DNA from 3 places in the Micromonospora sp. NPDC048986 genome. Region 1 is predicted to be linked to each of the others. Evidence: riboswitches for the same ligand, from Rfam matches in the RefSeq annotation. Region 1 holds a riboswitch; each other region holds the start of a gene.
What was found. A riboswitch is a leader RNA that binds a small molecule or an ion and turns the genes downstream of it on or off. The one in region 1 is predicted to bind cyclic di-AMP.
Positions count from the first base shown of each region.

Region 1 (5,088 bases):
CGGTGACAGTCCTCGGCACCCCGCTGGTGGTGGTGCTCGGCCACGACTCCTGCGGTGCGGTGCAGGCCGCCCGGGAGTCCGCCTCGACCGGTACCGCGCCGAGTGGCCATCTGGGCGCGGTGGTCGACGCCGTGCTGCCCAGTCTGCGCCGAGCCGCCGCCGAGGGCGTGGACGACATCGACGGCATCGTCGACATCCACATCGCACAGACCGTCGAGACGTTGCTCGGGCAGTCGCCCGTGCTGGCCGACGCGGTGGCGCAGGGGCGGTGCGCGGTGGTGGGTGTGTCCTACCGGCTGGCCGCCGGAGCGGTGCGCCCGGTGGCCGCCGTGCCGGCCGGCCTGGCGGCGTTGGAGACCGCGCCCTCGACCGACCCGGCCGCGCCTGCCACCGTCTGACGCGTCGAGGGCCGCTCCGCCTCACGCGGAACGGCCCTCGACGGGAATCGTGCGGGTCAGAGCAGCGACATGTGGACGTGGTCGGTGTGGTTCGACGGCCCGCTGTACGAACTCCAGCCGGTGGCCGGGAACCAGATCTGCCGGTTCCAGATCACGTAGTAGATGCCGAGCCGGTCGGCGTTACGGATGAGGAACGCGGCAACGTTGTTGCCGTACGTCCGGGTGTCGTTGTTGTGCCACGGGGAGAATCCGCTCTTCTGCAGCGACCAGTCGCAGGCGCGCCCCTTGGGGTGCTCCCACGGCCCGCCGGGGCGGTAGCAGCCGACGAACCGGTTGAAGCCGGCCGCCTTGACCTCCTTGTACGCGTGCAGCGTGCGCGGCGTGATGCAGCCGGACGTGGTGGGGTCATTCTCGCTGCACGACTGGGGCTTCCAGTCACCGTCGGCGGTGCGACCCGGGCCGATCTTCGCGACCTTGGAGGTGGCGTCCACCAGGCCGCCGGTGAAGCCCTTGCCGCCGACGAGGGAGAGCGCCTTGTCGGCCTCGCTCTTGCGCTTCGCCATCAGGGCGGTCTGCTTCTGCTGCTCCCGGACCTCGGTGTCGAGGGCCAGCTTCGCCTGCTCGGCGCGGGCCTTCACCTCGTTGACCTCGGAGAGCTTCTTCTCGTTGACCATGTTCATCTCGTCGAGCATCCCGGCGCGTTGGACGAACGAGTCGGGAGCCTCGCTCTCCAGCAGCATCGCGACCGCGCCGATCCGGCCGGTCCGGTACGCCTGGGCGGCGATCTGCCCGACCTGCGGGGCCAGGGCGTCCAGGTCGGCCTTGGCGCGGTTGACCTCCGCCGCCAACTCGCCCTGCCGCTTCTTGGACTTGTCCAGCTTGGACTTTGCGGCGGAGTAGTCGCGGTTGGCCTGCTCGATGACGTCGTTGAGCAGCTTGGGCTCGCCGTCCTCCTCGTGCCCGGACGGTGTGGGGTTCGTCGGGGCGGCGTGCGCCGGGAGCGGCCCGGCGAGCACTGTCAGTGCGGCGATCACGGCCACCACGGGTGTCAACCAGCGGCGTAGGGGTGCCGTCACAATGTTCCCTTCCGTCGACCGCCGACCGGGTTAGCTGACGGGTTCGGGGCGGAAGTGGCCCCTACCGCTGACGCGGATTCACCCCAGGCACCTGGGTCCCCGGCTCGCCGGTTGGCGATTGGGCGGTGGCACCGCAGGCGCCGCTTCGCGCCTTCATCGGTAACCGGCAGCGAGGTTACCCGAGAGTCGACCGCCTGAGCTACGCCTGGATGCCGACCAAAAGCGTCATTTCGCCATAGCGTTGAGTGACCAGTGACGCGGTTCTCAGGGTGGATGCCCGATCTGGTCACGCTGAGGAGTGTCACCATGTCGTATCCGTGCTCCTGTTCGGCTCCGGCCACCGGTCGGTGGCCTCGGATGGGGGTGCGGTCCGCGTCCGGTCCGGCTCGTCGGAGCCGGCCGTTCGCGGTGAGCTGAGTGCGGCCAGTGCCTCGCTGCGGTCCGGCTTGGGCCGGGGCGCGGGAGCGTCGGTGGACGCCACGGCAGCGCTGCGCCCGGCGGCGGTCACCACAGCGGCCAGCCCGGTGGTCAGCGGCACGGCGGCGATCAGACCGAGGGTGGCGACAGCGCTGCGGACGATCTCCTGCGCGAGGAACTCACTGGTGAGAATCTGCCCGATCGGCCGCGCGTCGGCGGTGAGCAGGAGCAGCAGGGGCAGTGACGCGCCCGCGTACGCCAGCACGATGGTGTTGACAGTGGAGGCGATGTGCGCGCGGCCGACCCGGGTGGCGGCACGGTACAGCTGCAACCGGGTCAGCCCGGGGTTGGCGTTCGCCAGCTCGGTGACGGTGGCCGCCTGGGTGACAGTCACGTCGTCGAGCACCCCGAGCGAGCCGATGATGATTCCGGCGAGCAGCAGACCGTGCAGGTCCACGTCGCCCTGGAACATCGACAGGGTGGTGGCGTCTTCGCTGCCGAACCCGGTGAGGTGGGTCGCGGCGGTGGCGATGGTGGCGAGCACGCCGGTCAGCACCAGGCTGCCCAGGGTGCCGAGCACCGCGACCGAGGTCTGCGCGGTGACCCCGTGGGTCAGATAGAGCACCACGAACATGATCAGGGCCGCCCCGACCACCGCCACCAGCAGTGGTGACCTGCCCGCGCTGATGCCCGGCAGCACGAAGGTGAGCAGGATGGCGAAGCTGGCGGCCAGCCCGGCGAGCGCTGCCAGACCTCGCCACCGCCCGAACGCGACGATCGCGGCCGCGAAGACCACCGCCAGCCACACCATCGGGGTGCCGCGTTGGTGCTCGGCGATGTTCCAGTTGCTGGTGGTGGGATCAACCGGATCGGCCAGCTGGACCAGGACGACCTCGTCGCCGACCTCGACCCGGGGTGCGCCGGGCCCGTCGGGCACCGGAGTCCGTACCTGCTGGCCGGCGGTCGGACCGTCGTCGACCCGGACGTCGACGGTGCCGCACCGTCCGTCGCCCACCCTCGGTGTGCCCTCCGGAACCGACGGCACCGGCGGGCACGGCTCGCTCACCACCCGGGTGACGGTGCCGGGGTAGCGCGGCACGTCCGCACCACCATCGGTCTGCGGTGACCCGCCGCGCGGCCAGAGCAGCACCGCGGCCAGCACTGTGGCGACGAAGAGGGGTACCACAGTCACGACGAGGATCCGTCGCACCCGTGGTGGGGCGGGCGGAGCGGGGTGAGTGTGGTCGGCGGCCAAGGCGAGTCTCCCAACGGTCCGGTGCGGGATACGGGTCAGCGGGCCGGGCGGTTCACAGTTGCTGTGGAAACGCGGCGGACGGCGGGGCGGATCGCTGCCTGACGACCGCCTGATCACGGACGGTCAGTGCTCGGCCCGGTCGGCCGGGGGCGACGCCATGACGTGGCGCCGCCGGTGCCCGACTGTGCAGCGGCATTCGGAGAGCCATCGTGGGAGATGCTAGCCAGCCCTCCCGGGGGTCGCAGGTCGTGGCGGAGTGTCGGGTGGCCGAACCGCTCGCGCGGCGGTCTCCGGGGCGGCATGTTGGAGCCATGCCCGCTCCGACACCGCCCGATCCTGACCGACCGCGACGCGCCGAACCCATGCCCGACGACAAGCACTCCGGGCACGACCAGCACGACAAGCACGCCGGACACGATCCGGCGATGTTCCGCCGCCGGTTCTGGGTCTGCCTGGTGTTGACCGTCCCGGTGGTGCTGACGAGTCATCTCGTGTCGGGTCAGCTGGGCCTGGCCGGGGACGACGGCGTCCCCGGCCAGGACTGGGTGGGGCCGGTGCTCGGCTCGGTGGTGTTCTGGTGGGGCGGTTGGCCGTTCCTGGTCGGTGCGGTACGGGAGGTCCGGGACCGGGCGCCCGGGATGATGCTGCTGGTCGCGATGGCGATCACCGTTGCGTACGCCGCGTCCCTGGCGACCAGCGTCGGGGCCTTCGACCTGGACTTCTGGTGGGAGTTGGCCGCGCTGGTCACCATCATGCTGCTCGGGCACTGGCAGGAGATGAAGGCCATCGGGCAGGCCCGGGGAGCCCTGACGGCGCTGGCCGCGCTGTTGCCGGACGAGGCCGAACGGGTGACGGCGGACGGGCGGATCGAGGCGGTGCCGGTGACGGGTCTGCGGATCGGCGACGTGGTGCTGGTCCGACCGGGAGGTCGGGTGCCGGCGGACGGCCAGGTCGTCGAGGGCGCCGCCGAGCTGGACGAGTCGATGATCACCGGGGAGTCGCGGCCGGTCGCCAGGTCGACGGGCGACCGGGTGGTGGCCGGCACCGTCGCCACCGACTCGGCCGTCCGGGTGCGCGTCGAGGCGCTGGGTGAGCAGACCGCCCTCGCCGGCATCCAGCGCATGGTCGCGCAGGCCCAGGCTTCCGGTGGACGGGCCCAACTGTTGGCCGACCGGTTCGCCGCGGCGCTGTTCTACCTGGCCACCGGCACCGCCGTGCTGACGGTGCTGGTCTGGACCGCGCTCGGCCAGCCGGACGAGGCGGTGGTCCGTGCGGTCACCGTCCTGGTGATCGCCTGCCCGCACGCGCTGGGTCTCGCCATCCCGCTGGTCGTGGCGCTCTCCACAGCGCTCGCCGCGCGGTCCGGCATTCTGGTCAAGGACCGGTTGGCACTGGAGCGGATGCGGACCGTCGGCGCGGTGCTCTTCGACAAGACCGGCACGCTGACCAGGGGCGAGCACGGCGTGACCGACCTGGTGACGGCGTCCGGCGTCGAGCGGGACGAGGTGCTGCGGATCGCGGCCGGTGTCGAGTCGGAGAGCGAACATCCGCTGGCCCGGGCGATAGTGGCGGCGGTCGGGAGCGCCGGCCCGGCCCGGGCCGCCGGGTTCCGGTCGCTGCCGGGCCGGGGTGTGCAGGCGACGATCGACGGTACGCAGTACGCGGTGGGCGGGCCGGCGCTGCTGCGCGAGCGGGGCCTTCCGGTCCCGGCAGAGCTGGAGGCCGCGACCGGGCGGTGGTCGGCGCGGGGTGCCGCGGTGTTGCACCTGGTGCGGCTGCCGGATGCCGTGCTCGGTGCGTTCGCGTTGACTGACGAGGTGCGTCCGGAGGCCCGGCGTGCCGTCGACGAGCTGCGTGCCGAGGGTGTCCGCACCATCGCCATGATCACTGGTGACGCCCGGTCGGTGGCCGAGGCGGTCGCCGCCGACCTCGGTTTCCGACC
Region 1 is NZ_JBEZFJ010000001.1:282,495-287,582, reverse strand. Features, by position in the region: gene AB0B94_RS01305 (carbonic anhydrase) at 1-398, shown strand, start outside; gene AB0B94_RS01300 (hypothetical protein) at 455-1,474, opposite strand; cyclic di-AMP (ydaO/yuaA leader) riboswitch at 1,479-1,609, opposite strand; gene AB0B94_RS01295 (YibE/F family protein) at 1,776-3,146, opposite strand; gene AB0B94_RS01290 (copper-translocating P-type ATPase) at 3,509-5,088, shown strand, end outside.

Region 2 (5,088 bases), on a different contig from region 1:
ACCGTCTCGGCGCCGCCCGCGTGCAACTCGTACATGGCCCGGGTCAGTTCCTCGGTGTCGTCACTGCGAGCGCGGCCGTCGCGGATCAACTCCTCGTGACTCACCTTGAGGAAGAACACCCCGCTCTCCAGCACCGAACCGAGGTGGTCGCCGGAGAGGTCGACCACCACCCGTCCGCCGTTCGCGCCGAGGTCGGCGGCGAAGCGTCGGTACAGGTCGGCAGGTACGAGCCACGGTTCGTTCGGCCCACTGAGGATGCTCACCGAGGCCCGCAGGCCCTCGCCGAGGGCGAGGTTGTACAGCTCGTCGATCTCGTGCCGACTCAGTGGCTGCCCGGGCACGTCGGCGATCTCCTGCCGGGAGCCCTCGCGGCGATCATGCACGTACCCGCCGCTGCCGGAGTCACGGACCACCACCTTGAGGTCGACGCCCTCGCTGACCAGCAGCGGCTCCAGCACCTGGCCGATCTCACCGCCGAGGGCGGCGCAGAGCACCACGTCGACGCCGAGGGAGATCACCATCCGGGCCTGCCAGACGCCCTGCCCGCCAGGGTGCAGGTGCAGCTCGGGGTGGTCGTTGGGCTGGTCCACAGTCACCGTCAGCTGCGGGGTGGGCGCGAAGACCATCACGTGCCCACTCATCGGTCATCGCCGTTCATGCTGGCCGCCCTCCGGCACTTTCGGAAGATTTCGCACTAACCGACCCTAATGGCGCAGGTGGTGGCGGGTCGTCGCATCGGTCCGCTCCGGCGCGGCGCGGAGAGCCCGGGGCGTTGCCAGCCAGACATCGGTACGGGACGATCGGGCGACAAGCGACGGCGGGAGACGGTGTGCTCAGCAGCGATACCTTCAGCTACACCGTCCAGGCCCGGTGCTCACCCGCCGAGGCGGCAGCGTTGCTCAGCGACCTGACCCGGCAGGGCGAGCTGCATCCGCTGATCGTCAGGGTTCGCCGGGTGCCACCCCGGTCCGGCGCCCAGGCCAGCTACACGATCAACGATCGGTTGGCGGCCGGTCCGCTGCGCTTCCGGACCACGTACCACGCGGACGTGCTGATCAGCGAGGCCGACGAGATCGTCACGGTGGCCCGCCAGTGGCCGGCCACCACGGTGCGAAACCACACCCGACTACGCGCCGAACCGGACGGGCTGGTCCGCATCGACGTCGAGATCACCCTGACCGCACCGACGCCACTGTTCCGGTACGCGTTCCGCCAGGCCCAGGCCGCTCACCTCGCCCTCGCCACCCGGCTGGGCGCCGCCCTCGACCGCACCAGCAACCCCCCGCCCACCTGACCCGCCCCGCCCACCCCGCCCCCGCCCACCCCGCCCCGCCCCGCTGCGTCGATCTTGCAGTTTCGGTTGTAGATATCAGCGGAATGCCCCATGTGTCGGGACACTAAGTGCAAGATCGCGGGGCCGGGCAGGCCACTCGCGGGGCCGGGCAGGCCACTTGCGGGGCAGGGCAGGCTACTTGCGCTTGGCGCTACGGCCTTGACCTGCTGGCGGCGTGCAGCGGAAGAGGAGCCTAGATCGTGGTTGCGGCGCGATCACGGGTTGTGCGGGCCGGTCGGGCGGCGGGACGTCGACCCCACGGCTTGTAGGTGGACAGCACCGTCGCGATGATCATCAGGCTGGTCGACACCGCCGGCGCGATGACCAGGTCGGCGCGATCGCGTGCCGGCAGGGCGGCGCCGACCGCTCCGGCGTGGCGCAGGTTCGGGGTGAGCAGGAACAGCACCAGCCCGACCATCACGGTGGTGAGCACGAGCTTGACCAGCACCCAGCGGTGGCGCAGCAGGCCCCACGGGGTGAGCAGCGAGCTGGCGACTCCGATCAGCCAGACCAGGACGCTCAGCGGCGCGAACAGCACCGTGCCGACCAGGGCCGTGACCGGATAGACCACCGCCGGGTCGGCACCCCGCTGCACGGCGATGCCGAGGGTGAGCAGCACCAGGTCGGCGCCGAGCCAGCCGAGCGAGGTGACGAGGTGCAGGGTGAGCAGCGCCTTGCGGGTGGTGGGTCGGATCCGAGGCATACCGCGATGCTGCCCGCGGACCGCGGCCGGGTCGTCCGACGAGCGACGACATCAGGGGTACGCCCGGCGACGTAGCCCGGCCCCCGGACGCACGTGATGCCTGTGAGTCATCACGATGACTCACAGGCATCACGACGGCTGGGTTAGTAGACCGACAGGTGGACGTGGTTGGTGTGGTCGGTCGACGGGGTCCCGTGCGCCCCGCTGTACGACTTCCACCCGCTGCTGGGCAGCCAGATCTGCCGGTACCAGATCACGTAGAGCACGGCGAGCCGGTCCGCGTTGCGGATGAAGTACGCGGCCAGGTTGTTGCCGTAGGTCTTGTCGCCGCCGGTGGCGTTCCCGCCGAAGCCGCCCTTCTGCGCCGCGAAGTCGCAGGCCCGGCCCTTCGGGTGTTCACCGGAGCCGCTGGGGCGGTGGCACGAGACGTACCGGGTGAACCCCGCGGCCTTGGCCTGGTTGAGCGCGTGCAGGGTGCGGGGGGTGATGCAGCCGCTGGCCGGGGTGGGATCGTTGACGCTGCACGACTCGGAGGGCCAGGAGCCGTCGGAGTTGCGCGGCGCGGCCGTCGCGTTGGCGTTGGAGGTGCCCCGGTTGGAGCCGGCGTCGCCGGTGGTCTGCGGTCTGGGTGTGGTGGCCACGGTCAGGGCCCGTTCGGCCTGCTCCTTGCGCTTGGCCATCACCGCGACCTGCTTGCGCTGTTCGTTGATCTCGCCGTCCAGGGCGACTCGGGTGCGATTGGCCTTGTCCTTGCTGTTCAGCAGGTCGCGCAGCACCCGGTCCTCGTTGGCCGCCACCGCGTCCAGCGCGGCCGCCCGGTCCATGAAGCCTTCGGGGGTGTTGCTGTTGAGCAGCGCCGACATCGCACCGAGCCGGCCGGTGCGGTAGGCCACTTCGGCGATCTCGCCGACCTTGCCGTTGCGCTGGTCGATCTCGACCTCGATGGTCTTCAGTTGGGTGGCCAGCTGCTGCTGCCGTTGCACTGAGGTGTCCAGGGCGCGCTTCGCGTCCAGGTAGCCCTTGCTGGCCGCCTCGAGTTGGGCGCGCAACGCCGGGGTGCCGCCCTCCTCGTCGGAGTCGGGTGCGGCGGCCCGTAGGCCGGTCGGGGGAGCGGCCGAGGCGGTGCCGGCCGGAAGCGCGACGCCGAGGGCGAACATCGCGACGATCAGGGCCGCCAGTCGGGCGGCGGGTGGTCGTGCTGGTGCCACTGCGCATGTCCTTCCGTCAGCCGCCGACCGGGTTAGCTGACGGGTTCGGGACGGAAGATCCCTACCGCTGACGCGGATGCACCCCAGGAACATGGTTCCCCGGTTCGCCCAGCTGGGCGATTAGGCGGCGACCGCCACCGGCGCCGGGAGGGCGCCGCCTGGTGGAGGCCGGGACCGAGCCTACCGGTGCCGGTGGGGCCGGTGCAGCCAATGTGACGGACGGTGCGTGCGTCACCACGGAAAATTACGGCTCCGTCACCATTCGATGGAGCCACAGGCTCCAGAGGCGGCGCCGGGCTCTATCTGCAACGTCGCGTGCTCGATGCGGAAATCGTCGTGCAGGGCCGTACGCGCCGCGGTGAGCACCGCGCCGACCTCCGCGCCGGGTGCCATGGTCAGGTGGGCGGAGGCCACCTCCATGCCCGAGGTGAGCGTCCAGACGTGCAGGTCGTGGACCTCGACGACCCCGGGGACGGCGGCGAGCCGGTCGTGCACGGCCGTCACCTGGAGGTGCTCCGGGGCGGCCTGCACCAGGATGCGGATGGCGGCGCGGGCCAGCCGCCAGGTGCGCGGCAGGATGAACACGCCGATGGCGACCGCGACCAGGGGGTCGGCCCACCACCAGTCGGTGACGGTGATGAGCAGCGCCGCGCCGATGACGCCGAGCGAGCCGAGCAGGTCGCCGAGCACCTCCAGGTAGGCGCCCTGGAGGTTGATGCTCTCGCGGGCCCCGGCGCGCAGCAGCGCGAAGGCGGCGATGTTGGCGAGCAGGCCGAGCACTGCCACCGCGAGCATCGGGCCGGCGATGACCTGGTGCGGGTCACCGAAACGGCGGATCGCCTCGATCACCACGTAGATCGCGACGCCGGAGAGCAGGACGGCGTTGGCCAGCGCGGCGAGCACCTCGAGCCGGTAGAGCCCGAAGGTGCGCTGCGGGTCGCCGGTGGCCCGCCGGGTCGCCGTGATGGCGGCGAGCGCCATTCCGATGCCGAGCACGTCGGTGAACATGTGCCCGGCGTCGGAGAGCAGGGCGAGCGAGCCGGTGTGCAGGGCGACCACCGCTTCGACCACCATCAGGGTGGCGAGCAGGCCGAATGCCGCCCAGAGTCGACCTCGGTGCTGGTGTGCGGCATTGGCGACGGACCCATGGTGGTGGTCATGACCTGCGCCCACGAGAACCACCTTCCGCCGCTGGCCGGGACCCGGTCAAATGTATGCTCACATCGCTATGTGTGCAAGTGTATGCCCAGGATCTTCCCTGGCGGCAGTCCGCACACGTCAGCCGGTCGGGTCGATGGTGGTGAGCCGCTGAGTGGCCCGGGAGAGCGCCACGTACAGGGTGCGTACCCCGGCCCCCGGATCCGCCCGGATCTCGCTCGGGGCGACCAGCACCACCCCGTCGTACTCCATGCCCTTGGCCTCCAGGCTGGTCACCACCTGCAACCTCGGCGCGCCGAGCGCGCCCAACCACCCGGCGACCTCGTCCCGGCGGGGGACCGGCGTGATCACGCCGACCGTGCCCTCCACCTCGGCCAGCAGGCCGGCGGCGGCCTCCACTGTCGCGGTCTCCAACCCCGTCGCGGGCACCACCAGCTCCACCGGCTCGACCCCGGTGGAGCGGACGGCGGTCGGCAGCGGCAGGTCCGGGTAGAGCCGACGGATCTCCGCCGCCGCCACCGCGAAGATCTCCGACGAGTTGCGGTAGTTGGTGGTGAGCGTGAAGTCGTGCCGCTTGCGCCGGCCCAGCGCCTGGTCGCGGGCTCGGGCCAGCTCCTCCGGATCGCCGGTCCACGCGGTCTGGGCGGGGTCGCCCACCACCGTCCAGGAGGCCAGCCGGCCGCGCC
Region 2 is NZ_JBEZFJ010000008.1:223,083-228,170, forward strand. Features, by position in the region: gene AB0B94_RS18485 (PfkB family carbohydrate kinase) at 1-641, opposite strand, end outside; gene AB0B94_RS18490 (SRPBCC family protein) at 830-1,294, shown strand; gene AB0B94_RS18495 (hypothetical protein) at 1,527-2,036, opposite strand; gene AB0B94_RS18500 (hypothetical protein) at 2,180-3,193, opposite strand; cyclic di-AMP (ydaO/yuaA leader) riboswitch at 3,250-3,381, opposite strand; gene AB0B94_RS18505 (cation diffusion facilitator family transporter) at 3,500-4,417, opposite strand; gene AB0B94_RS18510 (AAA family ATPase) at 4,523-5,088, opposite strand, start outside.
Region 2: linked by a shared signal. The riboswitch ahead of AB0B94_RS18500 (hypothetical protein) and the one ahead of AB0B94_RS01300 (hypothetical protein) in region 1 are both predicted to bind cyclic di-AMP.

Region 3 (5,088 bases), 480 kb from region 1:
GCGTACCGCTGCCCGGCGGCCAGGGTGTACTGGAGCGGCGAGATCGCCTGGTAGGGCACCCCTTCCGGGTACGCGGACTGCTCCGGGTACGCCCGTCCGTAGACCGGAACGGTGGTCCGGCCGGGCTTCGGCGTGGCCACCACGCCGACTGTCCAGCTGGCGGTCGGCGCGGACGCCGGGTTGTGGAACCAGGCCCGCTGCCCGAGGTACCAGATCGCCGTCCAGTCGCCCTGCCGCCCGGCCAACGCGTACGTCTGCCCGGCGGACGCCCGGGCCCCGTGGTCGGACACGGACATCGTGTTCGGGCTGCCGTCCGGGCGCAGCGCGATGTCGTTCACCAGCGGCGCGTCCGCTGACGGCGCGCTGCGCAGCACCACGGCCGAGGAGCCGCGTGGCGCGCAGGGCACGCCGGCGGTGACGCAGTCGGTGAACGCCGGCTGGTTGGTGGCGTAGTCCGGGTCGATCCGGACCAGCCCGGTGGCCGGGGTGCCGGTGTCCAGTCGAGGCGCGTGCAGCAGGTCGAAGTAGTGCGTCCAGTCCCAGTACGGGCCCGGATCCCAGTGCATCCCCCGCACTGTCGAGGGAATGGTGCCGGGCACGTTGTCGTGGCCGATGATGTGCTGGCGGTCCAGCGGAATGCCGTACCGCAACGCCAGGTGCCGGACCAGCTTCGCCGACGTCCGGTACATCGCCTCGGTGTACCAGGTGCCCTGCGCCGCGAAGCCCTCGTGTTCCAACCCGATCGACTTCGCGTTGACGTACCAGTTGCCGGCGTGCCAAGCGACATCCTTGGTCTTCACGTGCTGGGCGATGTGCCCGTCGACCGAACGCAGCGAGTAGTGCCAGCTCACGTAGGTCGGATCCTGGACGAGTTGCAGGGTGGTGGCCCAACTCGCCTCGGTGTCGTGGATGACTATGTACTCGATCTTCTGCCGTGCGGGCCGGTCGGAGAGGTCGTGGTTGCCGTAGTCACCGTCGCCGAACGCCTCGTAGGGCGCCGGGATCCACTCACACGAGATGGTGCGCGGGCACTCCACCCCGTCCGGGCGGGCCAGGCGGCGCAGGCCCAGTCGGTCCAACCAGGAACGCTCGGGCCGCACCGCGCGGGCCGGCAGGCTGACCCGCTGGCCGTCGTCGGTCACCCGGGCTTCGCCCGCGCCGATGGTGGTGAAGACCTCGTCGGCGAAGGCCGCGGCGGCGTCGGCGCTGTCCGCGCCGGAGTAGCGGGCCACCGCGCCGTACCAGGCCGCCGGGTCGGTGTCCGCGCCGACCGGTGCGCCCAGATCCCTCTGGTACGCGCTCAGCAGCGCGGCCCCGCCCCGGATGTTGAGACCCGCGTCGGTGCGCAGTGCCTCGGGGGTGGCGCCGGTCAGCGTGGCGGCGGCGTCGACGGTCTGCAACGCGGCGGTGGACGGCGCGGGTGCCTCGACCGGTCGGGGCGCGGGCACCAGTGCGGGACGGGAGTCGTCGCCGCGCGGGTCCTCGGCACCGGCGTCGTGGTGGCCGCGCCCGGGGAGGGCGGCCACGTGCCGCGCGTCGGTCAGGTGCATCGGGCCGTAGCCGCCACTGGTGCTCGGTGTGCCGGCGTTGGTGTCCCAACGGGACTCCAGGTACGAGACGCCGAGCAGCACGACGGCCGGCACGCCGTACTCGCTGGCCGCTGCGGCGTACTGCTGCTGGCGGTCGGTGGTGGGCGCGGCTGCGGCCGGGCCGACGGAGAGTGGCACCGTGGTCGCGGCGGCTACCACAGTGGCGGCGAGCAGTGCGCGCCAGCCGGTCGACAGGGTTGGATGGTGCATCGAACCCCCTAGATTCTCGCGGAGTGAGGTCAGGTCACCATCGCGCCGTCCGGGAGGTCGCGTCAATACCTTTCCATCTATCGAAGCAGAGGGAAAGAATTCTTCACACACTGTCGGTGACCTCGTCCAATCGGTACGGAGTGTCACTGCCGCACGGGTTGCGGATTGGTAACAGGCGTCTCTACTCTGGTCATTCGTCGGGCCGACAGCAGCTCCGCCCAGCCCGGGCGGTAACGGACCGACACCGCCGAGTCGTTTCCGAGCGAACCGGGGACCCAGGTCCCTCGGGGTGAATCCGCAGCCACTGCGGTAGGGCGCCGACTTCCCGCCCGAACCCGTCAGCTAACCCGGTAGGCGGTCAGGAAGAAGGAGTACGAGACCCCGGTGGCACTCCATGCCCCGCGGCCGTCGTCCGAGCGGTCGGCGTCAGCCGGCCCGACGCCGATAGTGCCGCGCCCACGCTGGTCCCGCTTCACCACCGCTCTCGCCGCGCTGGCGGGCATCGCCGTCGTCCTGACCGGCAGTGCCACGGCGGCCCACGCCGACCCGTCCGTCGCCGAGATCGAGCGCCAGATCGACGCCGACTGGAACAAGCTCGAACCGATCATTGAACGGCACAACGCCACCCGCACCGACCTCGCCGCGAAGCGCAAGCAGGCAGACGCCCTGGCCGCCCGGATCACTCCGCTTGAGCGCCAGGTCGACGCCGCGATGGACAAGGTCAGTGCCCTTGCCGTACGCGCCTACAAGGGTGAGAACGTCTCGACCGTCAACGCGGTGCTGGGCAGCCGGTCGCCCAGCGAGGTGGTCGGCCAGCTCGAAATGCTCGACCGCTTCGCGCACAACCAGCAGAAGGACGTGCGCCAGGTGGCCGACCTGCGCGACCAGTTGGCCGCGCAGAAGGCCCCGCTGGACGAGATGGTGGCCCAGCTGACCCGCACCGAGGCTCAGCTGGCGGCGAAGAAGAAGCAGATCAACGAGGAGATCGACCGCCTGCAGAAGCTGCGCCTCAAGGTGTACGGCAACGGTGGCGGCGGTCCGCTGCGTCCGGCGCCCTGCCCGGGTAGCTACCCAGGCGGCGCCGCGGGCACCGCTGTCAAGTTCGCCTGCGCGCAGATCGGCAAGCCCTACGTCTGGGGTGCCGAGGGACCGAACTCGTACGACTGCTCCGGGCTGATGCTGGCCGCCTGGGCGAAGGCCGGCGTGTCACTGCCGCACAACGCCGCCGCGCAGAGCCGGGTCACCAAGAACGTCAGCAAGGGCGACCTGCGCCCCGGCGACCTGGTCTTCTACTACAGCGACATCCACCACGTCGGCATGTACGTCGGCGGCGGCTGGGTGGTGCACGCCTCGCAGGCCGGTCAGCCGGTCAAGATGAAGAAGGTCGACGACGGTCCGATCCACAGCTACGGCCGTCCCGGCTGACTCCGGACGATCGAAGGGCCCGTCGCGAACTGTCGCGGCGGGCCCTCGTCGTCGTGGTCCTAGCGGGTTGGCCAGGTGCGCCAGTGCTGCCAGGCGCGGCTGGGTGTCGGCCCCCGCTGGCCCTGGTAGCGCGAGCCGTAGACCACCGAGCCGTACGGGTGCTCGGCCGGCGAGGAGAGTCGGAAGATGCAGAGCTGCCCGATCTTCATGCCCGGCCACAGGGTGATCGGCAGGTTCGCCACGTTGGAGAGTTCCAGCGTCACGTGACCGGAGAAGCCCGGGTCGATGAAACCGGCTGTGGAGTGCGTGAGCAGGCCGAGCCGGCCCAGGGAGCTCTTGCCCTCCAGCCGGCCGGCGAGCTGGTCACCCAGCGAGATGACCTCCAGCGTCGAGGCGAGCACGAACTCCCCCGGGTGCAGCACGAACGGCTCGCCGTCGGGGACCTCGACCGCCGAGGTCAGGTCGTCCTGCTGCATTGCCGGATCGATGTGGGTGTAGAGGTGGTTGTTGAAGACCCGGAACAGCCGGTCGAGTCGGACGTCGATGCTGGAGGGTTGGACCAGGGTGGGCTCGAACGGCTCCAGGCCCAGCGTGCCGGCCTTGATCTCGGAGACCAGGTCGCGGTCGGAGAGCAGCATCGGACCACCATAGCCGCGTTGCCAAGAGTGGCCGGATTCGGTGCCGGTGACCAGCGCGTCGAGGTCGCTGCTCGTACATTTGTTCGATAGAATGCCCACATGGCTTCCTGGTCCGAATTCGCCGCCGACGAGCCCCGACTCGCCGACGGGATCCGCGTTCTCCTCCAGCAATACGGGCCGGGCTTCGGCTATCTGGCCACGGTCCGTGCCGACGGCGGGCCCCGCGTCCATCCGGTCTCCCCGGTCATCACCGCCGAGGGGCTGTTCTGCTTCATCATCGACTCGCCCAAGCGCCGCGACCTCGAACGTGACGGCCGTTACGCGCTGCACTCGTTCCCTGCGGAGGAGAGCGACGACGAGGCGTACGTGGCGGGAAGCGCCCGTCCGGTGACCGATCCGGTCCTGGTGGCGCAGCTGGCGCGGAGCGCCCGGGCCGAGCCCCAGGCCGACTGGCGGCTGTTCGAGTTCACAGTTGACGTGGCCATGCTCACCCGCCGCGAGCAGCACATCGCGGGCATCCCGGGCCTCGCTCCGGGTCGGCCGGCCGTTCGGGTCTGGCTCGACCCAAACGCCCCGTCGGCGGTGGCGGCGCCCGTCGCCGTCCCGCAGGCGCGTCCGACCCGCCTCAGCCGTGACGTCCAGTGCACTGCCGCCTGACCACGGCCGGACGATCATCGCTGCCGGCTCCGTCGTAACGGAGCCGGCACCGGTCGTACGCACCGACCGCCTGGGATGATCAACTCGATCTCAAGGAAATCGCGGTGTCCCAGCGCTCCGGATGCCTCGACTTCCAGAAAGCCGAGTGGATCAACCTGGACGGAGGGGTACGCGTCCGCGGCAGCCGCGACCGGCGGGGGTGCCTGGGTGCAGAGGCTCGACGACTCGGGTACAGTGGTGCCGCTTGCGGGTGTAGTTCAATGGCAGAACATCAGCTTCCCAAGCTGACAGTGCGGGTTCGATTCCCGTCACCCGCTCCACGTACGGGAGCCCTGGTCAGGACACATGTCCGCCAGGGCTTCCGTGGTTCAGGGCCATGCGCCTGGCGTCGTCGCGGTGGTGGCTGACGTGCAGCAGGCAGCGCGGCCGGGCGCACTCGCCCCGCTTCGGGCTGGGCCGCTCATCGGCTCGACCGCCTAGGGAGACACACCGTCCTGCTCAAGCACTACCCGGATCGCATCAATTCTCGCTCGAATCGAGATCCATGCCCTGGGCAAGTGGCGACAGTA
Region 3 is NZ_JBEZFJ010000001.1:763,682-768,769, reverse strand. Features, by position in the region: gene AB0B94_RS03590 (peptidoglycan recognition family protein) at 1-1,799, opposite strand, end outside; cyclic di-AMP (ydaO/yuaA leader) riboswitch at 2,035-2,170, shown strand; gene AB0B94_RS03585 (NlpC/P60 family protein) at 2,184-3,224, shown strand; gene dcd (dCTP deaminase) at 3,284-3,862, opposite strand; gene AB0B94_RS03575 (pyridoxamine 5'-phosphate oxidase family protein) at 3,962-4,519, shown strand; tRNA gene AB0B94_RS03570 (tRNA-Gly) at 4,766-4,839, shown strand; gene AB0B94_RS03565 (TIR domain-containing protein) at 5,039-5,088, opposite strand, start outside.
Region 3: linked by a shared signal. The riboswitch ahead of AB0B94_RS03585 (NlpC/P60 family protein) and the one ahead of AB0B94_RS01300 (hypothetical protein) in region 1 are both predicted to bind cyclic di-AMP.